Regions from separate parts of the Streptomyces sp. HUAS TT7 genome, predicted to be linked through region 2. Evidence: riboswitches for the same ligand, from Rfam matches in the RefSeq annotation. Region 2 holds a riboswitch; the other holds the start of a gene.
What was found. Region 2 has a riboswitch for glycine ahead of gcvP (aminomethyl-transferring glycine dehydrogenase). Riboswitches for the same ligand answer to the same signal wherever they lie in the genome.

Region 1: linked by a shared signal. The riboswitch ahead of gcvT (glycine cleavage system aminomethyltransferase GcvT) and the one ahead of gcvP (aminomethyl-transferring glycine dehydrogenase) in region 2 are both predicted to bind glycine.

Annotation. Positions count from the first base shown of each region.
Region 1 covers NZ_CP196175.1:2,690,334-2,701,846, forward strand. Annotated here, with positions in the region: gene ACSHXC_RS11895 (ABC transporter ATP-binding protein) at 1-274, opposite strand, end outside; gene ACSHXC_RS11900 (ABC transporter ATP-binding protein) at 304-1,401, opposite strand; gene ACSHXC_RS11905 (ABC transporter permease) at 1,398-2,396, opposite strand; gene ACSHXC_RS11910 (ABC transporter substrate-binding protein) at 2,520-4,292, opposite strand; gene ACSHXC_RS11915 (ABC transporter permease) at 4,373-5,377, opposite strand; gene ACSHXC_RS11920 (enhanced serine sensitivity protein SseB C-terminal domain-containing protein) at 5,778-6,575, opposite strand; gene ACSHXC_RS11925 (enhanced serine sensitivity protein SseB) at 6,719-7,492, opposite strand; gene ACSHXC_RS11930 (AAA family ATPase) at 7,612-8,256, opposite strand; glycine riboswitch at 8,386-8,483, shown strand; gene gcvT (glycine cleavage system aminomethyltransferase GcvT) at 8,637-9,761, shown strand; gene gcvH (glycine cleavage system protein GcvH) at 9,862-10,236, shown strand; gene glyA (serine hydroxymethyltransferase) at 10,276-11,513, shown strand, end outside.
Region 2 covers NZ_CP196175.1:7,200,820-7,212,332, reverse strand. Annotated here, with positions in the region: gene ACSHXC_RS32525 (hypothetical protein) at 1-404, shown strand, start outside; gene ACSHXC_RS32520 (DUF5999 family protein) at 738-944, shown strand; gene gcvP (aminomethyl-transferring glycine dehydrogenase) at 1,062-3,947, opposite strand; glycine riboswitch at 4,142-4,248, opposite strand; gene ACSHXC_RS32510 (PRC-barrel domain-containing protein) at 4,385-4,762, shown strand; gene ACSHXC_RS32505 (DNA polymerase IV) at 4,738-6,225, opposite strand; gene ACSHXC_RS32500 (MerR family transcriptional regulator) at 6,283-6,870, opposite strand; gene ACSHXC_RS32495 (bifunctional nuclease family protein) at 7,096-7,569, opposite strand; gene ftsR (transcriptional regulator FtsR) at 7,623-8,366, opposite strand; gene ACSHXC_RS32485 (FHA domain-containing protein) at 8,387-9,331, opposite strand; gene ACSHXC_RS32480 (DUF881 domain-containing protein) at 9,414-10,223, opposite strand; gene ACSHXC_RS32475 (small basic family protein) at 10,229-10,561, opposite strand; gene ACSHXC_RS32470 (DUF881 domain-containing protein) at 10,558-11,490, opposite strand.

The sequences.
Region 1 (11,513 bases), 4.5 Mb from region 2:
CGGTCGGTTCGAGCAGCCTGGTGATGAGGCGGCCCATCGTCGACTTGCCGCAGCCGGACTCGCCGACCACGCCCAGCGTCTCGCCCGAGCGCACGTCGAAGTCGATGCCGTCGACGGCCTTGACCGAGCCGGTCTGCCGCTTCAGCACACCGCTGCGGATCGGGAAGTGCTTCTGCAGGCCGCTGACCTTGAGCAGGACCTCGCCGGGGGCGACATCCTTATTGAGCGCAGTCTTCGTCAGGACCGTACCGTCGCTCTGCGCGGGAATCGTCACGTCGTTGTCCGTCACGCCTTTGTCCTCGCTCACAGCTTGGGCGCAATCTCTTCGGTCCAGATGCGCTCCCGCTCGTCCGGCGTCATGTGGCAGGCGGTCCAGTGACCGCTTCCGCCGTCGGCCAGCTCGGGGCGTACGGTCCGGGTGATGTTGTCCTTGGGCACATCGGCGTACGGGCAGCGCGGGTTGAAGGCGCAGCCCGACGGGATGTTGATCAGGGACGGCGGGGAGCCCTTCACCGGGATGAGACGCTCGGTCTCCTCCCGGTCGATGCGCGGCATCGAGCCGAGCAGGCCCCAGGTGTAGGGGTGACGGGGCTCGTAGAAGACCTTCTCTGCGGGCCCGCGCTCCACGCACCGGCCGCCGTACATCACGAGGATGTCGTCGGCGAGCTCGGCGACCACGCCCAGGTCGTGGGTGATGATGATGACCGCGGAGCCGAACTCCTTCTGCAGATCCCGGATCAGGTCGAGGATCTGCGCCTGGACGGTGACGTCCAGGGCGGTCGTCGGCTCGTCCGCGATCAGCAGGTCGGGGTTGTTCACAAGCGACATCGCGATCATCGCGCGCTGGCGCATGCCGCCCGAGAACTCGTGCGGGTAGGAGTCGACGCGCTTGTCGGGCTGCGGGATGCCGACCCGGTCGAGCATCTCGATCGCCCGGGTGCGCGCCGTCTTCTTGTCGACGTCGTGGTGGACCCGGTACGCCTCGACGATCTGCTTGCCGATGGTGAAGTACGGGTGCAGCGCGGACAGCGGGTCCTGGAAGATCATCGCCATGTCGCGGCCGCGCAGCTTGCGTACGTCATCGGGGTCGGCGGAGAGCAACTCCTTGCCGTTGAGCCAGATTTCGCCGGAGATCTGCGCCTTGCGCTTGCCGTACTGGCCGGCCGTGTGCAGACCCATGATGCCCATCGAGGTGACGGACTTCCCGGAGCCGGACTCGCCGACGATGCCGAGGGTCTTGCCCTTCTCAAGGGAGAAGCTGAGCCCGTCGACGGACTTGACCAGGCCGTCGTCGGTCGGGAAGTGGACCTTCAGATCGCGTACGTCGAGGAAGGCGTCCGAGGGCCGCTCCGCCGCGACCGGCTCGCCGACCGCAGCGCCGGTCTTGTTCAGGTCGGTCATGCGAGCCTCACTCGGGGGTCGATCACGGCGTACAGGAGGTCCACGACAAGGTTCGCGAAGATCACCGCCGCCGAGGTGATCAGCGTGACGCCGAGGATCACCGGAAGGTCGCGCTCGCCGATCGCGCGGAGCACCGCCTGGCCCAGGCCCGGGATGCTGTACGTGGTCTCGGTGAGGATCGCGCCGCCGATGAGGGCGCCGATGTCCATGCCGAGCACGGTCAGGATCGGCGCCATGGTGGACCGCATGGCGTGCTTGCCGATGACGGCGGATTCGCTCAGGCCCTTGGCCCGGGCGGTTCTGACGTAGTCCTCGCCCATCACTTCGAGCATGGTCGCTCTGGTGAGGCGGGCGTACATCGCCGCCTGGAGGAAGGCCAGCGTGATCCAGGGCAGGATCAGACCGCTGAACCACCCGCCCGGTGATTCGCTGAAGGGTACGTACTGACCGTCGATCCAGTGCAGGCCGTAGGTGAAGATTGCCAGCGAGAGCAGACCGGTGAAGTAGATCGGCAGCGAGACGCCGGCCAGGGCCACGGTCATGGAGAACCGGTCCCACAGCGAGCCGCGCTTGAGGGCGGACACCACGCCGGTGAGCACGCCGAAGACGACCCACAGGATGGCCGCGCCGATGACCAGCGACAGCGTGACCGGGAAGCGCTCCTTGAGCACCGGCCAGATGGCCTGCTCGTTGCGGAACGAGTAGCCGAAGCACGGGGCGTCGCAGTGGATCGTCGAGCCGCCGCCGGTGTAGTCGCGGCCGGCCAGGATGCCCTTCACGAAGTCGAAGAGCTGCACGAAGATCGGGTCGCCGAGACCCAGCTTCTCGCGGACCGCTTCGAGCGCGGCGGCGTCGGACTGCTTGCCGACGTACATCGTGGCCGGGTCGACGCCCGTCCACTTGGGGATCAGGAAGAAGATGCCGAACGTCACCAGCATGACGATCAGCAGCATCACGATGGCGGCGAAAAGCCGCCTGATGAGATATGCGAGCACTGCTCTCGGCCCGGCGGCGGGCCGGGGGCACCGGATTGCGGTACCCCCGACCCGTCACACGACGGCCTTCACCTGCCCTTCGTGCCTAGCGGCGGGTGCGCCGGCGGAGCGATTGGACGACGGTCACTTCTCGACGCCGAGCGAGGCGTAGTCGTAGAAACCGTTGTTGTTGGTCGTCGTGTAGACGTTCGTGAGCCGGGAGCTGCGCCACTTGACGTTCTTCTCGAAGACGAACGGCAGGTAGACAGCGTGCTCGGAGACCTTCTGGTTGATCTGCTTGTAGAGCCCGGCAGCCTCTTCGGGGGTGTTGGCCGCGATGGCCTGGTCGAAGAGCGTGTCGATCGACGGGTCCTTCAGCATCGAGTAGTTGTTGTTGCCGTTCGGCAGGATGAGCTTGGAGTTGACCAGCGGGAGCAGGTAGCCCTGGCCGGACGCGAAGTCCGGGCCCCAGCCCATGATGATGATTCCGTAGTTCTTCTTCTTGACGACCTCGGGGTTGCCGATGATGCCGGTCGTCTGCGAGCCGTCGTACTGGTCGATGTCGGCCTTGATGTTGACCTTCGCCAGCGCGGCCTGCATCGACTGGGCGGTGGCGACCTCGGCCGGCTTGTTGTTGCGGACCGCGATGGTGGTCGAGAAGCCGCCCGGCTTGCCGCAGGCCGCGAGCTCTTCCTTGGCCTTGGCGACGTTCGGGGCGCCGTCGTTCTGCGTCACGCCGTACGGGTCGTACTTCGGGTCCGAGCCGCTGATGATGGGCGGCAGCATGTTGGTGGCGATGTCACCGCCGGCCTGCGGGCCGCCGCGGGCGGTCTGCAGCGACTTGTGGTCGGAGCCGTAGATGACGGCCTTGCGGCAGTGCTCGTTGTCGAACGGGGCCACCGTCTGCGGGAAGACCGCGTAACGGATGTAGCCGGTGTTCGGGTTGTCGACGTTGCCCTTGTACTGCTGGAGCGCCTTGGTGCGGCCGGCCGGGCTGAGGCCGGTGCCGTTGAGGTCGACGTCGTAGTCACCGTTGATGAGGCGGCTGTCCATGTCGTCGGCGCTGGTCAGCAGGGTGAGGCTGATCTTGTCCGGCAGGGCCTTGCGGACGTCGTCCGTCTTCTGGTCCCAGTTCTCGTTGCGGACCAGGACCATCGACTTGTTGGGCTCGTAGGACTGCCACTTGTACGGGCCGAGCGAGAAGGGCTTCAGGCCGTACTTCGACTGGGTGTCCTTGTCCTGGCGGACCGGGGAGCCCGTGGGCATGGCCAGCATCTGCTGGAAGTCGACGTTGGGCGCCGGCAGCTTGAAGACGATGGTCTTGTCGTCGGGCGTCTCGATCGCGGACAGGCCCAGCTTGTCCGCCGAGGTGTCCTTGTAGGGACCCTTGTAGTCGCCCTTGGGGTCGAGGACGTCCTTCAGGTAGACGGGGCCACCGGAGATGACGTCCTGCGCCCAGATGCGCTCGATGCCGTACTTGACGTCCTTGGAGGTGACGGGCTTGCCGTCCTCCCACTTGACGCCGTCCTTCAGGTGGTACGTGTACGTCTTCTTGTCCGCCGAGACGTCCGCGAGACCGGTCGCGATGTCCGGGACGAGCGTCTCGCTCTCCTTGCCCGGGGCGGGCTTGTAGGTGATCAGCGTGCGCGTGTAGTAGCGCGCGTAGTCCCACATGAAGCCGTAGTAACCGCGCTGCGGGTCCCACGAGTCGGCGTCCTGGGTGCCGACGAACTTGAGCTCCCCGCCCTTCTTCGTCGACGCGTTCGCGAGCTTGCTGTTGGCGGCGTTGAAGCCGGGGCCCTTGCCCTTGCCGGTGCTGTCGCCGCCCCCGCCGCAGGCCGCGGTGGACAGCAGAGCCGCAACGACGATGGCCGCGCCGGCGACCGTCTTTCGTCTTGATGAACCTGGGGTTGTCACGATCTCGCTTCCTCCGTAGTGGGCGTCTTGGGTGTCGCGGCCCGTGCGGTGCGCCGGGCCGGAGTCTTCGAATTCCCGCATCAGCGGGTGCCCTTCGGGTCGAAGGCGTCGCGGACGCCGTCGCCGAAGAGGTTGAACGCCATCACGGTGATGAAGATCGCCAGACCCGGGATGATCATGAACATCGGATCGGACTGGTACGTCGCGATCGCCGTCGACAGCATCTGCCCCCAGGAGGCCGTGGGCGGCTTGACGCCCGCTCCCAGGAAGCTGAGCGCCGCTTCGGTGAGGATGTTCGTCGGGATCATCAGCGTCATGTAGACGGTGATCGGCGCGATCAGGTTGGGCAGCAGCTCCTTGAACAGGATGTAGCCGCGGCCCGCGCCCAGGCTGCGCGCCGCCTCGACGTACTCGCGCTCGCGCAGCGACAGCGTCTGGCCGCGCACGATGCGCCCGACGTACGGCCATCCGAAGAAACCGATGACCAGGATCATCACGAGCAGCCGGACCCCGGTGCCGCTGAGCCCGAAGAGCCGGGTGGGGACCACGGAGATCAGCGCGATGATGAAGAGCAGCTGCGGGAAGGAGAGCAGCATGTCCATCACGCGGCTGATGATCGCGTCGAGCCAGCCGCCGAAGTAGCCGGCGATCACGCCGAGTACGGTGCCGACGAGCACCGCGAAGACGGCTGCGAGGAAGCCCACGAGCAGCGAGATCCGCGCGCCGTAGACGATCCGGCTGAACACGTCGCGGCCGTTGACCGGCTCAACTCCCAGCAGGAAGTGCGAGTTGATGCCGCCCCAGCTGCCGATCGGCGTGGAGAGCAGCGGGTCGATCTGGTCCTCGTGGAAGTCGTCCGGCGGATGTCCGAACGCGTCGACGATCAGCGGCGCGAAGATCGCGACGAGGACCAGGAACACGACAACGATGCCACCGGTGAGGGCGAGCTTGTCCTTCTTCAGCCGGTTCCAGGCGATACGGCCCAGCGACCGCCCCTCGACCGCCCTGGTCTCGCCGCTGGGCGTGACACTGATGTCCGCGGTCGGGTCCGCGTCGGCGGGTGTGTCGTGCAATGGTGCCGTCATCGTGGCAAGGACCCCTCTCAACCGGCGGTGACCGGCCCGCACTTGCCGCTGTAGCGGCGCGTTCCCATCAGCAGTGCGAGCGGAGGGCGACACCAAGCAGCGGGTCGAGCTGCTCGCACAAGGGCCCGAACGGCCCTGCATGCCGGGAGTCTTCAATGGCCTCGCGATCACCCGCCAGACCTGGCGACGAAAGTATGCGCAACCGTGATGCGGAGAGGGGGTTTCCGTTATCCGGACGCGTGTGAACCAGGGGCGGACATGGGGAAGTTGGGGCGCATGCGGCGCCCGGGACTATTGCGGTCCTCGCCCCATCAGAACGGACATTCCCCTTTCGCGAGGGGGAAGTTGCCGGGGTCTGTCCCGGTTGGTGTGCCGGGCGAAGCCGGATTCAGTACGCGATTCAGTACGCGCGCGGGGCGGCCGGCGGGTAGCCGTACCCAGAGGTCCCGGGGGCCGGGGCGGCGTGCGCCTCGCGGTCGTAGAACGGCCGGGCATTGGCTTTCAGCCACATGCCGACCGGGTCGTACTCGTCGGACATCGCGACCGTGGACACCGCGAGCCCGTCCGGCACGGCGGCGACGGACTGCTGCATCATCGCCCGCACCGCGTCGACCGACTGCGGGCTCGTGTTGTAGAGGTCGAGCCCGATCGCGAGGTACGGGGTGCCGAGCGCGGGCTGCACCCAGGCGCGACGCAGCGAGCGGACCGCCGGGGTGCGATGCGCGTTCTGCGCGAGCAGGGCGTAGAACTGCGGGATCTCGACGGCCGGCTCCGAGAGCGTCAGCGGCCCGGCGGGCATCCGGTCCAGGCCCGTGGCGATCCGCCGCAGATCCGTCCAGGGGATGCCGACGCCGCCGCCGGGGGCGTGCGGATTGAGCCAGATCCCGTACCGGTCGGGGTAGAGGGCGCGGGCGACTTCGAGGGCACCGTTCACTTCGTGCGCCCGGTTCCAGCCACTGGCGGCGAGCTCCTGCGCGGAGGTGACACAGGGCGCGTACGCGACGCCGTCGACCTCCATGTTTCCGTACTGGGCGTCCGGAGAGCCCGGCCGGCCGTTCCACAGCAGCATCCAGACCTGGCCGGATGCGGGGTCGGCGAGGGCGTGGAGCAGCGCCTCGTACACGTCGTAGCGCCCGGGCGTCACCTGGCGCAGCATGTGCTCGACCTGCCCGGCCGCCGCGGTGCCTGACGCGCTCACCCTGGGTCCCGCCCCTCTTCGATCCACCGTGCCGACGCCTGCGCCGCCCCGCAGCCCCGGGCACACGCGTGCGGCTGCGGGGATGCAAGGGTCATGAAACCAGGTTAAGCCGCCGTACAGACACCGCCGCGACCCGGCGGTCGCTACTGGGCCCGCGAGTAGAACGGTCGCACCCGCTCGCGCATCCAGGTGGCGACCGGATCCTGGGTCACATCGAGCAGGACCAGGTTGACCGGCCAGCCGACCGGGACCCGGCCGAGCGCGCGGCCGAGCGCCTCCATGGGGGCGTTGCGGCCCGCCCCGTCCCAGGTGGAGAACTCCACGCCGATGAAGAGCGTGGGCGAATCCCCCTCGATGGAGGCGAGCGCACGGCGGGCGCTGAGCACCACGCCGGTCGCCTCGAACTCCTCGGAGGCCGCGCTCAGGAAGTCCACCGGGTCGTCCTGCCAGTCCGGCTCGAAGAGACGTACCCGGGCGCCGGACGCCGGTCCGTCGAGCGCGGTACGCCCGGTACGGCACAGCTCGGCCACGGCCGGCGGCGGCAGCGGCATCCCGACCGCGCCCTCGGGGTTGACCACGACGCCGAGCTGCGGCGGGAGCCCGCGGGCGAACTCGACGGCGGGCGCCACCGCGAACGACATGTGGGAGCCGACACACTGCAGGAACTGCTGCTCGGAGCTGTAGACGGGGACGTAGGGGGCGCCGTCGAGCTGCATGGTGGGCAGGTCGAGGTCGGCGCTTTCCTGGCTGCCGCCGTTGGGCAGCGGCACCCATACGACGCTGCGGCCGAGCACCTCTATGAGGCGGGGGCCCGCGTCGGGGTGGCCCAGCGCCGCCGCCAGTGTCTCTTCGAGCTCGTTGCCCGGCCAGCCTCCGCCGCCGTGCGGGTGCGCGAACGCCTGCTCCGGAAAGTTCATGTGCCGTCCTTCTCCCCCGACTGCTGTCGTGCCCCACGACCCTAGCGCCGCGGGTGCGGCCGGGGGAAAGGGTGCCGGGAAAGGGCCCGGCGCGCGCCGGGGCGCGCTGTCAGGGGGCGCTACTCGGAGAAGCCGATCCGGCGCAGCACGGTCGCCGACTCCCGGTCGAGCAGGACCGCGCCGGCGCAGCCGGTCGGCAGGCGTCCGGCCTCCACCTGGGCTATCAGGCGGCGGGCCGCGCCGCGGTGCCGGGCGAAGGCGTACTTCGACACCCAGCGGCCGCGGATCGCCTGGCCCTCCAGGGCGATGCCGGGCGGCACGTCGAGCACGACGAGGCGCAGCGCGCGCCCCCTGCGCCGGGCGCCCCGGCCCAGCCAGTGCCGCACCCACGCCTGCGTACCGCAGTCGTGCACGACGAGGCTGTCGCCGGAGCGCAGCGCCCACCAGGTCCTGGCGAAGTGCGCGGTCCGGGTCAGCGGGCGGTACAGGGCGTACGGGATGCCGGGAAGGCGGCGCTGCCAGGCGAGGCGGGTGTCCTGGGAATCGATGCGGCGGTCCGTGACAGTGCGGCGCATCAGCGTCGTCTTGCCGCTGCCGGGCAGGCCCGACACCACGACGACGTCGCCCGCGTCGAAGAGCAGCTCCGTCGGGGTGTGCTCGGGCCGCCCGCGCAGATCCCGCACCGCATCGCCCGCCGCGGGCCGCGCGTGGCGCACCGGCGCGGCCGCCTCCCGCACCTGGCCCGTGTTCCGTCCAACCGTCATGGCACTCCCCCCTGTTCGGGTCCCGCGACCCCTGCCCACGAAGTGTAAAGAGACGGTAATAGGTCACCGGCGATATGCCGCTTCCGGGATGCGTGCAATGATGTGCGCGCCAACTGCATACCGGCCGTTCGAATCCGCGCGGGAGAGTCCTCAGCAGCTGTGAGCTGGGGCGCCGAAGGAGCAAGTTCCTCCCTTGAATCTCTCAGGCCCCGTACCGCGCGGACGAGGCAGATCTGAAAAGCGGGCCGTCCCCTGCCGGGCGTCCCCACCCAAGGTGCAAGCCGTGACGCACAGCGCGTGCCGGTGAACCTCTCAGGTTCCGATGACAGATGGGGAGGATGTCCTCGACCGTCATGCCCCGGGACCTTGGAGCCACATCCATGAGCAACGCCCCCCGCCTCACTGCCCTCGACGCATTGCATCGTTCGCTGGGCGCCACGATGACCGACTTCGCGGGCTGGGACATGCCGCTGCGGTACGGGAGCGAGCGCGACGAGCACAACGCCGTACGGACCCGCGCCGGGCTCTTCGACCTGTCCCACATGGGCGAGATCACCGTCACCGGCCCCGAGGCCATGAAGGCGCTGAACTACGCGCTGGTCGGCAACATCGCCACCATCGGCCCCGGCCGCGCCCGGTACACGATGATCTGCCAGGAGGACGGCGGCATCGTCGACGACCTGATCGTCTACCGCCTGGGCGAGACCGAGGCCCCCGAATACATGGTCGTCGCCAACGCGGGCAACGCGCAGATCGTCCTCGACGCGATCACCGAGCGCGCGGCCGGCTTCGACGCCGAGGTCCGCGACGACCGCGACGCGTACGCGCTGATCGCCGTGCAGGGCCCCGAGTCCCCCGGCATCCTCAAGTCCGTCACGGACGCCGACCTGGACGGCCTGAAGTACTACGCGGGCCTGCCCGGCACCGTCGCCGGTGTCCCCGCTCTGATCGCCCGCACCGGCTACACCGGCGAGGACGGCTTCGAGCTGTTCGTCGCCCCGGAACACGCCGAGCAGCTGTGGCGCGCGCTGACCGAGGCCGGCCAGGACGCGGGTCTCGTGCCGTGCGGCCTGTCCTGCCGCGACACCCTGCGCCTGGAGGCGGGCATGCCGCTGTACGGGCACGAGCTGACCACCGCGCTCACCCCGTTCGACGCCGGGCTCGGCCGGGTCGTGAAGTTCGAGAAGGACGGCGACTTCGTGGGCCGTACGGCTCTGGAGGCCGCCGCCGAGAAGGCCGCCGCGAACCCGCCGCGCAAGCTGGTCGGCCTGATCGCCGAGGGCCGCCGGGTGCCGCGCGCCGGGTTCTCGGTCGTGGCGGACGGCGAGGTCGTCGGCGAGGTCACCTCCGGCGCCCCGTCGCCGACGCTCGGCAAGCCGATCGCCATCGCGTACGTGGACGCCGCGCACGCCGCGCCCGGCACCGCCGGCGTCGGCATCGACATCCGCGGGACGCACGAGGCGTACGAGGTCGTCGCGCTGCCCTTCTACAAGCGCGAGAAGTGACACCCGCCTCCCTGCGGCACCACCCCTCTCGTCTCGCTGTCCGAGACACTCTCCGAGACCCCGTCACCAGCACTCCCCCGCATACAGGAGAATTCAGGTCATGAGCAACCCGCAGCAGCTGCGCTACAGCAAGGAGCACGAGTGGCTGTCGAACGCCGAGGACGGCGTCTCGACGGTCGGCATCACGGAGCACGCGGCCAACGCGCTCGGTGACGTCGTGTACGTACAGCTTCCGAACGTGGGTGACACGGTGACCGCCGGCGAGACCTGCGGCGAACTGGAGTCCACCAAGTCGGTCAGCGACCTGTACTCCCCCGTCACCGGCGAGGTCGTCGCCGCGAACCAGGACGTCGTGGACGACCCGGCCCTGGTGAACTCCGCTCCGTTCGAGGGCGGCTGGCTGTTCAAGGTGAAGGTCACGGACGAGCCGGGCGACCTGCTCTCCGCCGACGAGTACACCGACTTCGCCAGCTGACCCAGAGACCACAGGGATAAGGGATACAGGGATCGTCTGATGTCGCTTCTGAACCAGCCCCTCCATGAGCTGGACCCGGACGTCGCCGCCGCCGTCGACGCCGAGCTCCACCGTCAGCAGTCCACCCTCGAAATGATCGCGTCGGAGAACTTCGCTCCGGTCGCGGTCATGGAGGCCCAGGGCTCGGTCCTCACCAACAAGTACGCCGAGGGCTACCCGGGCCGCCGCTACTACGGCGGCTGTGAGCACGTCGACGTGGTCGAGCAGATCGCGATCGACCGCATCAAGGCGCTCTTCGGCGCCGAGGCCGCCAACGTGCAGCCGCACTCGGGCGCCCAGGCGAACGCGGCCGCGATGTTCGCGCTGCTCAAGCCGGGCGACACGATCATGGGTCTGAACCTGGCCCACGGCGGCCACCTGACCCACGGCATGAAGATCAACTTCTCCGGCAAGCTCTACAACGTGGTCCCGTACCACGTCGACGAGACCGGCGAGGTCGACATGGCCGAGGTCGAGCGCCTGGCCAAGGAGTCGAAGCCGCAGCTGATCGTGGCCGGCTGGTCCGCCTACCCGCGCCAGCTGGACTTCGCCGCCTTCCGCCGCATCGCGGACGAGGTCGGCGCGTATCTGATGGTCGACATGGCCCACTTCGCGGGCCTGGTCGCCGCGGGTCTGCACCCCAACCCGGTGCCGCACGCCCACGTCGTGACCACCACCACGCACAAGACCCTCGGCGGTCCGCGCGGCGGTGTCATCCTGTCGACGCAGGAGCTCGCCAAGAAGATCAACTCGGCGGTCTTCCCCGGTCAGCAGGGCGGCCCCCTGGAGCACGTGATCGCGGCCAAGGCGGTCTCGTTCAAGGTCGCGGCGTCCCCGGAGTTCAAGGAGCGCCAGCAGCGCACCCTGGACGGTGCCCGGATCCTGGCCGAGCGCCTGGTCCAGGACGACGTCAAGGCCGTGGGCGTGGACGTGCTCACCGGCGGCACCGATGTGCACCTGGTCCTGGTGGACCTGCGCAACTCGGAGCTGGACGGCCAGCAGGCCGAGGACCGTCTCCACGAGGTCGGCATCACGGTCAACCGGAACGCCATCCCGAACGACCCGCGGCCGCCGATGGTCACCTCGGGTCTGCGGATCGGCACCCCGGCGCTCGCCACCCGCGGCTTCGGTGACGACGACTTCCGCGAGGTCGCCGACATCATCGCCGAGGCCCTGAAGCCGGACTTCGACAAGGACGCCCTGGCCGCCCGGGTGTCCGCTCTGGCCGCGAAGCACCC
Region 2 (11,513 bases):
CGCGCACCCGCCTGGCCGGCTGGCGTTTCCTCATCAGCGACCCGGACCGCCCGGTCGCCGCCGCGGACACCCGGCTCACTCCGGACGGCTGGGCCTTCTCGCACTTCTTCGAGGGCCCCTACATCGCCTCGACCGCGCGCGCCCTGCGCCAGGCCGAACTGCTCACCACGCACTACCAGCCCCGGCTGCTCTCGGTCCCCGAGCTGTACATGCTCACGCTGTGGCTGCACGGCGCCACCACCGCCGACGGTGCCTCGGGCACGCCCGCACCGCACGATCTGCTGGTGCCGCTCGCACCGGCCCCGCCCGGCATCTGCGCCCACCGCCCGCTGCGGGTCAGCGAACTGCTGCCGGTCCTGACCCTGCGTCTGGCCCCCGCACCGCTGCTCGGCCAGCCCGTCTGACCTCGCCTTCGGCGACGCGCGAAAAAGTGCCCCGCGACCGGTGTGGCCGCGGGGCACCGGTGTGTCTATGCTGCGTACGCGCCGTCTCCGCCATACGGGCTAGTCCGGGCGGGCCACTGCGAACCACCCGAAAAGACAAGCCAGTTGAGCTGAACCGTCCGTGCGGGTGACACGTCATTAAGCAGTAGGAAGCGCTGCCGCGAAATCCCTGCGGATTGACGCCCGTGGGGCAACACTGGGATCGGACCGACCGACTTACTACGGGGGGCGGCCATGAACAACCAAGCATCGAGCCGCAGCACACTCACCACGACGCAGCGAAAGAACGCATCCATGTGCCAGCACCAGCCAGCCTGCCCGACAGCCTTCTCCGCCGACCGGGAAGCCGCGAAGCCCGTGGCACACCACCCGGAGCAGGGCTGGAGCCTGCTGTGCAACGGTGTCCTGCTCTTCGAGGACACCGGTGAGCTGCTGCCGGACGGGCAGATCATCGCCCCGCACCGGTCGCTCACGGCCGAGCAGGTGGCGACCGCCGCCTAGCGCGGCCTCGTACGGACAGCTCTCGTACGGACGCATCCCCAGCGGACTCGTCCCGTACGGAAACACAAGGGCCGGCCCGGGGAACACCCCCGAACCGGCCCTTACGCATGTGTCGGGTCAGTTGTCGTACTCGTCCAGCGGCGGGCAGGAGCAGACCAGGTTGCGGTCGCCGAAGGCTCCGTCGATGCGGCGGACCGGCGGCCAGTACTTGTCGGCGGCCGACACACCGGCCGGGAAGACGGCGTCCTCACGGCTGTAGGCGTGGTTCCACTCGCCGCCGAGCGCGGCCGCGGTGTGCGGGGCGTTGGCGAGCGGGTTGTCGTCGGCCGGCCAGGCGCCGGAGGCGACCTTCTCGATCTCGCCGCGGATCGCGATCATCGTGTCGCAGAACCGGTCGATCTCGGCCAGGTACTCGGACTCGGTGGGCTCGATCATCAGCGTGCCGGCCACCGGGAACGACATGGTCGGCGCGTGGAAGCCGTAGTCGATCAGGCGCTTGGCGATGTCGTCGACGCTGACGCCGGTCGCCTTGGACAGCGGCCGCAGGTCCACGATGCACTCGTGCGCGACGAGTCCGTTGGGGCCCGTGTAGAGCACCGGGTAGTGCGGCTCCAGGCGCTTGGCGATGTAGTTGGCGGCGAGCACGGCGACCTGGGTCGCGCGCTTGAGGCCCTCGCCGCCCATGAGACGTACGTACGCCCACGAGATCGGCAGGATGCCGGCCGAGCCCCACGGGGCCGCCGAGATCGGGCCGACGCCCGTCTCCGGACCGGCGGTCGGCTGCAGCGGGTGGTTCGGCAGGTACGGCGCGAGGTGCGCCCGCACACCGACCGGGCCGACGCCGGGGCCGCCGCCGCCGTGCGGGATGCAGAACGTCTTGTGCAGGTTGAGGTGCGAGACGTCGCCGCCGAACTTGCCCGGCTTGGCGAGCCCGACCAGGGCGTTGAGGTTGGCGCCGTCGACGTACACCTGGCCGCCGGCCTCGTGGACCAGGCCGCAGATGTCGGCGACGTGCTCCTCGAACACGCCGTGCGTGGACGGGTAGGTGATCATCAGGACCGAGAGCTCGTCGCGGTACTGCTCGATCTTGGCGCGCAGGTCGTCGGCGTCGACCTCGCCGTCGTCGGCGGTCTTGACGACGACGACCTTCATGCCGGCCATCACGGCGCTGGCCGCGTTGGTGCCGTGCGCGGAGGACGGGATGAGGCAGATGGTGCGCTGGGTGTCGCCGTTGGCGCGGTGGTAGGCGCGGACCGCCAGCAGACCCGCGAGCTCGCCCTGCGAACCGGCGTTGGGCTGGATGGACACCGCGTCGTACCCGGTGACTTCGGCGAGCCGCTCCTCCAGCTCACGGATGAGCGTGAGGTAGCCGGCGGCCTGCTCGACCGGCGCGAAGGGGTGCATCTGGCCGAACTCGGGCCAGGTCACCGGCTCCATCTCGGTGGTCGCGTTCAGCTTCATGGTGCAGGAGCCGAGCGGGATCATGCCGCGGTCGAGCGCGTAGTCGCGGTCGGCGAGCTTGCGCAGGTAGCGCAGCATCGCCGTCTCGGAGCGGTGCTGGTGGAAGACCGGGTGAGTCAGGAAGTCATCGGTGCGCAGCAGGGCGGTCGGCAGGGTGTCGGCGGCCGCGGCATCCAGCGCCTCGACATCGGCGTCGGCCCCGAACGCGGCCCAGACGGCGGCCAGTTGGGCCCGGGTGGTGGTCTCGTCGCAGGCGATGGTGACGGTGTCCGCGTCGACCAGGTGCAGGTTGACCCCGCCCTCGCGGGCGGCGGCGACGGCCGCTGCGGCCTTGCCCGGAACGCGCACCGTCAGGGTGTCGAAGTAGGAGCCGTGGGCGACGTCGACACCGGCGGCCTTCAGGCCCTCGGCGAGCACGACGGCGTAGCGGTGGGTGCGCTGCGCGATCTGCTTCAGCCCGTCCGGACCGTGGTAGACGGCGTACATCCCGGCCATGACGGCGAGCAGCACCTGGGCGGTGCAGATGTTGCTGGTGGCCTTCTCGCGGCGGATGTGCTGCTCGCGGGTCTGCAGGGCCAGGCGGTACGCCTTGTTGCCGTCGGCGTCGACGGAGACACCGACGAGCCGGCCGGGCAGGGAGCGGGCGAACTTCTCCTGGACGGCCATGAACCCGGCGTGCGGGCCGCCGAAGCCCATCGGGACCCCGAAGCGCTGGGTGGTGCCGACGGCGATGTCCGCGCCGAGCGAGCCGGGCGAGGCGAGCAGGGTGAGGGCGAGGAGGTCGGCGGCGACGGTGACGATCGCGCCGAGCTCGTGGGCCGCGTCGATGACCGGCTTCAGGTCGCGGACCTGGCCGGAGGCGCCCGGGTACTGGAGCAGCACGCCGAAGACACCGCGCTCGGCGACCTCGGCCGGGATGCCCTCGCTCAGGTCGGCGACGACGACCTCGACACCGGTCGGCTCGGCGCGTGTCCGGATCACGGCGACGGTCTGGGGCAGGGTGTCGGCGTCGACGAGGAAGACCCCGCCCTTGACCTTGCCCACACGCCGCGAAAGGGCGAGCGCCTCGGCTGCGGCGGTGCCCTCGTCGAGCAGCGAGGCGCCCGAGGTCGGCAGGCCGGTCAGCTCGGCGACCATGGTCTGGAAGTTGAGCAGCGCCTCCAGGCGGCCCTGCGAGATCTCCGGCTGGTAGGGCGTGTACGCCGTGTACCAGGCCGGGTTCTCCATGACGTTGCGCAGGATCACCGGCGGCGTGAAGGTGCCGTAGTAGCCGAGGCCGATCATCGGGGCGAGCACCTGGTTGCGGTCCGCGAGCTGACGCAGCTCGGCGAGCACCTCGGCCTCGGTCCGCGCCTCGGGCAGCCCCAGCGCCCCGGCGCTCTTGATGACATCGGGAACGGCGGCGGCGGTCAGCTCGTCGAGCGAGCCGTAGCCGACCTGCGCAAGCATCTTCGCCTGAGCCTCGGCATCGGGCCCGATGTGGCGCTGCTCGAACGGGATGCCACGCTCCAGCTGGCTGAGCGGAATGCGGTTGGCGGTCATTACGGAGGCCTCCTGGTCGCACGACCTGCGAGGGGCACCACGGCGCGGGTACCCGGACGGCCTCCCCCTCTGTCATCTCAACCTGAGAGCTTCACCGGGGCGCATGGGGGCGACCCGGTTTTCACCGTCGGTGAGGAAAGGTTCCGCCCGGGCCGAAGAGCCCGCGCATCCCCCGTCCTGCTTTCCAGAGTGACCTCGTCCGTGCGGTCCGTGGGCCTGAGAGATTCCGGGGAGGAGTTGCTCCTTCGGCGCCCGCCGAGAACTCAATGAGCACTTCGGAGGGCTCTCCCGCACGGGGTCAGCAGCCGTTTGCCAGCCTACCAGCGAGGTCCGAGCCCGAATCTTTGTTCAACTGCTCAAGTGGCCAACACCCACGATGTGCACTTTCGTAGTGCTTATGGAGCAGTTGTGACCGGTTGCGACCAGTTGGAGGGACCGTGCAGACCGATATCGATCCGCGCAGCCTGATCGGCCGCAAGGCGTACGACCGCAGTGGACGCAAGCTCGGAACGGTGGACGAGGTCTACCTCGACGACGCGACCGGCGTACCGGAGTGGGCGGCGGTGCGGACCGGCCTGTTCAGCCGGGATGCCTTCGTCCCGCTCGAACCGAGCACCCTGGTCGACGAGGCGCTGCACGTACCGTACGAGCGCGCCCTCATCAAGGACGCCCCCGACTTCGGCGTGGGCCGCCATCTCTCCCCGGAACAGGAGATCCAGCTCTACCACCACTACGGTCTGGACATCGCGGCCCCCGCCCCCGGCCCGCCGCCCCCCGACCGCGACTTCGGCTACCTTGCCAACGGAGACGCCTGACCGGCCGGGGTCCCAGCCCCGGCCTCCGTCTCGGCCTTCCCGCCCGTCCCCATCCCCGTCCCTGTCTCGGTCTCGGTCTCCTCGACCGGAGGCAGTGGCTCCGGTGTCTCGACCAGGGGCAGCGGCTCCGACGGCTCCAGGCCGGGATCGTCCACCCTGAAGGTCCGCACCCGCCCCGGCACCAGCGACGTCGGCGTCTCGAAGCGCACGGTGACCCGCCCGACGCCGCTGCCCTGCACCCATCCCGGCCCGTACTCGGCGTGCGTCACGTCGTGCCCGGCCAGCCACCGCCGCTGAGCCGGATCCTCGACCGGCTCAGCCTCCGCGGCGGCCACCGGGGCCTCCTCGCCCTCGGGCTCCTCCTCGCCCCGTTCCTCCGCGGCCCGCTCCTCCGCCGCCTGCGCAAACAGGTCCTCCTGCGTGAAATCGGCGAGCCCGCTGACGCCCACGCCGAGCAGCCGCACTCCGCCCGTGGTGTCCACGGAGTCGAGCAGCCGCCCGGCGGCCTCCCGCACCACCCCCGGGTCGTCCGTGGGCCCGCGCAGCGTCTCGGAACGCGTCAGCGTCGAGAAGTCGTAACGGCGGACCTTGAGCACGATGGTGCGGCCCGAGTGCCCGGACGCCCGCAGCCGCTGCACACACCGGTCGGCGAGCCGGCCGACCTCGGTCATGATCCGCACCCGGTCGTGCAGGTCCACGTCGAAGGTGTCCTCCACCGACACCGACTTGGTGTCCCGCTCGGCCACCACGGGCCGGTCGTCGTGCCCGGCCGCCATCCGGTACAGCGACGCCCCGTGCGACTTCCCCAGCAGCCGTACGAGCTCGTCCTCCCCCGCCTCGGCGAGGTCGGCCACAGTGGTCATCCCGGCCCGCCGCAGATGCTCCCCGGTGGCCGGGCCCACGCCCGGCAGGGTGCGCACCGGCATCGGGGCGAGCAGCCCCCGCTCGGTGCCGGGTTCTATGAGCCGGAGCCCGTCCGGCTTCGCCTGCTCGGAGGCGATCTTGGCCAGCATCTTGGATCCGGCGAGCCCGACCGACCCGCTCAGCCCCGTGACCGCCCTGATGTCCCTGCGCAGCCGCTCACCGGCCTCCCGCGCGGCGACCGACCCGAAGGCCACCCCGCCGGCTTCCAGGTCCACGAAGGCCTCGTCCAGGCTCAGCGGCTCGACCAGCGGCGACAGTCGGCGGAGCAGCTCCATCACCTGCTCGCTGACCGTGCGGTACAGCTGGAAGCGCGGCACCAGATAGGCCGCGTTCGGACAGAGCCGCCGGGCCTGCGCCATCGGCATCGCCGAGCGCACCCCGAAGCGCCTGGCCTCGTACGACGCCGTCGAGACCACCCCGCGCGGGCCGAGGCCGCCCACGATGACCGGTTTTCCACGCAGGCTGGGCTTCGACGCCTGCTCTGCGGCGGCGAAGAAGGCATCCATGTCCAGATGCAGGATGGTCGGCGCGGCTCTCACGTAACCGATGCTGCCGTACGCCACTGACAATCGGCCCCGGCACGGCCGCCGGGCGGGTCAGACCGCGCGGTTGCGGCGCCTGGCCAGCTCGTCGGCCGGGTTGTGCCCGACCAGGGTCTCGCCGGTGTCGACGCGCTCGCCGTGCAGTTGCGAGAGGGCCGCCTCGACGTCCCGCCACACCACGCCCACGGCGATCCCGAAGACGCCCTGGCCGCCCTGGAGCAGGTTCACGACCTCGTCCGGGGACGAGCACTCGTACACCGTGGCCCCGTCGCTCATCAGCGTCATCCGCTCCAGGTCGCGGAAGCCGCGCTCACGCAGGTGCTGGACCGCGGCGCGGATGTTCTGGAGCGCGACACCGGTGTCGAGGAAGCGCTTGACGATCTTCAGGACGACTACGTCCCGGAAGCTGTAGAGACGCTGGGTGCCGGATCCGTAGGCCGGACGGACACTGGGCTCGACCAGGCCGGTACGGGCCCAGTAGTCGAGCTGTCGGTAGGTGATCCCCGCCGCCGCGCACGCGGTCGGCCCCCGGTATCCGATCGTTTCGGTACTCGGGTCGGCCGCACTGCTGTGAAGCGGGTACGGCCCGCTCTCCCCCGGAGTTCGTCCGGGAGCGCCCCCTGCCGTACCGTCGCCGCTCATTCTCACGCCGACCCTCCGTCCTTGACCTGCCCACTCGACGGTAGGCAGTCACTCGGGGTGCGTCAACGATCGCCACACTCGGCACGCCGAGTGATAATCACCCTGAGAGTGGTTTCCCGTGTCTCTCTCGCGGGAAAGGCTACTCGAATGCGCCGAAACTCCCCCGGCGTACGCGCCGCGCACGGCCCCCCCTGGGACGGCCCCCGGATCACTCGTATCCGGTGCTCACTGGCTGTTGGTGCCGAAGTCCTCGGGCGAGATCTGGTCGAGGAACTCGCGGAACTTCTCGACTTCGTCCTCCTGCTCGTCCGGGATGGCGATTCCCGCGTCGTCGAGGACCCCGTCACTGCCGTAGATCGGCGTTCCGGTGCGCAGGGCCAGCGCTATGGCGTCGGACGGCCGGGCGCTCACCTCCACACCACTGGCAAAGACCAGCTCCGCGTAGAAGACGCCTTCGCGCAGGTCCGTGATGCGGACTTCGGTCAGCTCCTGGCCCACGGCCTCGAGCACGTCCTTGAAAAGATCGTGCGTCAGCGGCCGCGCCGGTGCCATCCCCTGCTGGGCGAAGGCGATCGCGGTCGCCTCCCCTGGACCGATCCAGATGGGGAGGTACCTATCGCCTCCCACTTCACGCAGGAGCACGATCGGTTGGTTGGAGGGCATTTCCACCCGGACACCCACGACGTCGAGCTCGTTCACACAGCAACCCTAGGACGTGCTCGGCAGGTTTGGGTAGTCGGGCACCTACAAGATCAGTGAAGCCGGACACCCAGGGCGGTCTGCACCAGTGCCGCGTGGAGCCGCACGGACAGCGCCGCGAGCTCCTTCGTGGTGGCCTCCGCATGGGCCCTGGTCTGCGGATTGCGGTGCAGCCGAAGCGGTGCCACGACCTGCTCGACCAAGCCGGCCTCCCGGTCGGCGGCGGCCTTCATGGCGCGCAGGTGGCGCGGTTCCAGGCCGAATCGCCCCAGATCCGCCACAAGTCGCGCCACATTCACCGACTCCGCGTCGAATCCGCCCTCGGGCCCGGGCGTGACCAGGCCGTACGACTCCCATTCGGCCAGCTCCGCCTCGGTCACCTCGGCGGCGGCTATCAGCTCCGCGCGGCCCACGCGGGCTGCTGTGGGCCGGTCCGCCCCCGGCTCGCCGAAGCCGTCGAGCAGCTCGCGGGGACCTCCAGGAGCCGGCACGGAGGGCCGCTCGCCCCGGCTGAGCGCGTCCAGGTGCTCGCGGATGACCTTGAGCGGCAGATAGTGGTCCCGCTGCATGCGCAGCACCTGAGCGAGGCGCTCGACGTCCCTGTCACTGAATTTGCGGTACCCCGACGGCGTACGCCGCGGTTCCACCAGGCCCTCGGACTCGAGGAACCGGATCTTCGAGATCGTCACTTCGGGAAATTCGTCGCGCAGCTGGTTGAGCACCCCGCCGATACTCATCAGCCGGCCGCCCGCGGCGGCGGTGCCGGATCCGGCACCGCCCGTCGGTGTCTGCAGCATGAACTTTCCCCGGCCGCGGCTCAGAGAGCGCGCTGGCTCGCGTAGAAGACCAGCCGGTACTTCCCGATCTGGACCTCGTCGCCATTGGCCAGGTCGACGGAGTCGATCCGCTCACGGTTCACGTACGTGCCGTTGAGGCTGCCGACGTCGGAGACGGTGAAACGCCCGTCGGGACCACGCCGGAACTCCACGTGGCGGCGCGAGACAGTCACGTCGTCCAGGAAGATGTCGCTCTGCGGGTGACGGCCCGCCGTGGTCAGCTCGCCGTCCAGGAGGAAGCGGCTTCCCGAGTTCGGCCCGCGGCGCACCACCAGGAGCGCCGAGCCCTGCGGCAGGGCGTCGACCGCGGCCTGTGCCTCCGGAGAGAGCGACGGCAGCTGCGTCTGGCCCGTCACCTCGGAGTCGTACGCCTCGAGGCCGGAGATAGAGATGGTCGAAGTGGTCTCGGAGGCACGCTCCGGAACGACACCCGGCCGCAGCGGGGCACCGCAGTTGGAGCAGAAGCGGCTGGCAGCGGCATTGCTGTGCCCGCACCTCGTACAAACAGGCATGCCCGACATCGACGGATCCTCCTGCCGCGGCGGCACCGCGTGGGCACTGGTGGCGTACGGGTCGGAGTCAAACCCTCCACCCGTACTTGAGGTTGACGGTTCCCCGAAACCTATGCGCCCTGCACCCGCAGGGTCAACAGACGACGCGCCCGGAATGTCACCACCGGAACCAGCCACCTCATCGCGGAACAGCGGACGCTCGCCGCCCTGCTCCTCCGCCCCTCCGGGGCGCTGAGCACGGTGCCTGGCGGCGCTGCCGCTGTCCTGGCGTGCGCTCTTGCCGAACAACTTCGCAAACAACTTCACGGGCGATTCCCCTTGACCGAAATAGACCCGCCCGTGGGGCAGGACGAACCCAGAATCAACACACCTGCCGACCCGGACATTCTCACAACGTCCGTATCCGCCAAACAGTTTCCACCACGCACCACTGTTACGGAGCGGCGACCCCCCGCAACCTCCTGCCCTTGTGCGGCAGGTCTCACGCCCACTCTCATCAGTGCGAGGACGACTGAGCGTAGTCAGGCCGCTTCGCGGCTCGCAAGGCGTTCACAACGATCTTCTCCGAGCGGGCCACTGTGGCGGTGGCCTGCTCCTTCTCCAGAGTCTGCACGACTCCACCGGGGATGTTCAGCGCCGGCTCCAGATCCTGCGGCTTGCCGATCACCTTGAAGACGTACGGCGGGGCGACCTTCTTGCCGTCGACACCGATGCCGCCGGTCTCGTCCGAGAAGTACGTATTGGCCACCACACGGACGTCGTTGATCTGAATCGCCTCCGCCCCTGCTGCGCGCAGCTCCTGCACCGTGTCAAGTACCTTGTCGGACTCGACAGCGCCCTTCGGGTCGCTGATCGTCAACGTGATGCCGGGACCCTGCGCCGCGACCGTGCCGGCCAGGATGCCGAGCTGCTGCTCCTTCTCCACGGTCTGCTTGCGCGCCTCCTCCGCCTGGTTCGAGCTGGTCTCCAGCTCGGTGCGCTGGCCCTCCAGACGCTGCTTCTCATCCTCAAGACGCTTCGTACGCGAGTCGAGTTCATCCAGGATGCGCACCAGATCCTCCTGGCGAGCGCCGCGCAGCGCGCTGTTGTCGCTGTTCGAGCGGACCTGGATGGCGAGACCGAGACCGAGGACGAACAGCAGCAGCGCCACGATGAGCTGCGCCCTGCTGACTCGCGGCGGCCACAGGCCCGCGGCGAGCCGTTGGCGCCCCGTCATCTGGGCTTTGGCCTCGCCCGGTTCGTCCGGGGTCTCGACGGGCCGCTCCTCGTCGCCGTCACCCTGATCGGTGTTCTTCACGTCACTCATCGGCCTCAGGCCCTGAAGACGTGCCGGCGGATGGCGGCCGCGTTGGAGAAGATCCGGATGCCGAGCACCACGACCACGCCGGTCGACAGCTGCGCGCCGACGCCCAACTTGTCGCCGAGGAAGACGATCAGCGCCGCGACCACCACGTTCGACAGGAAGGAGACGACGAAGACCTTGTCGACAAAGATGCCGTCGAGCATGGCGCGAAGCCCGCCGAAGACCGCGTCGAGTGCCGCCACCACGGCGATCGGCAGATACGGCTCGACCACCGCAGGCACCTCGGGCCGGACGAAAAGTCCGACCACGACTCCCACGACGAGGCCAAGTACGGCGATCACGATGTGCCCTTCCCTGTGTCGGCCGCGCCCTTGCCGGCGCCCGTGGCCATTGGCTTTGCTGTGCGTACGGTCAGGCTCGGCGCCGCCGGGAGACGCACGTCGCCCTCGGCCGAAATGCTGGCCCTGATCCCGTAGTTCTGCTGCAGCACATGTAGGTACTGACCGTCCGCACTGTCCTGGAAGTCGGTACTCAGCTTCTTGCCGTCCCCCACCGCGAGCACCGTGTACGGCGGCACCAGTGGCCTGTTGTCGACCAGTATGGCGTCGCCCGCGGCCCGGATCGCCGAAAACGATGTCAGGCGCTGCCCGTTGATGGCGATGGCCTCCGCGCCCGACTGCCACAGCCCGTTGACCACGCGCTGCATGTCGCGGTCCCGCACCCGGCCGGTGTCCGCGAACGTCGTGCTCTCGCGCGGCCGGCTGCCGTCGCCCTGGGCAGTGTCCTTGGCGTCGTCCACGACCAGTTTCACGCCCGGGCCGTGCACCTCGGTGGCTCCGGACAGCAGCGCCACGAGTTCGCCCTGGTCGCCGCCGTGCTTCTCAAGTGCCTTGCGCTGCTGGTCCCCGACCTCGGTCCGCAGCCCGTCGACATCGCTCTGCAGCTTGTCCGCGGCCTTGGTCTCCGACTCGACCCGGTTGATCAGCTCCTGGCGCTCCTTGGCGACCACGGGAGCGGTGATGCGAGCTTGTGCGGCCCCGACCGTCACCACCAGGGCGGCGAGCACCAGACCGGCCGCGAGACCGAGCTTGGCCTTGAGCGTCCGCGGCATGCCGGCCTCGCCCTCGGCCTTGCGGCGCGCGGTGGCCTCCGCATAGCCGTCGTCCAGCGCGTGGTCCGTGACATTGGTCAGCAGCGACATCGACGCGTCGGGACGCGGAGGCGGAGACGGCGTGCTCCGAACGGGGGGCTGCTGCGGCATGCCGCACATCGTCGCACGTCGGCACCGCTACC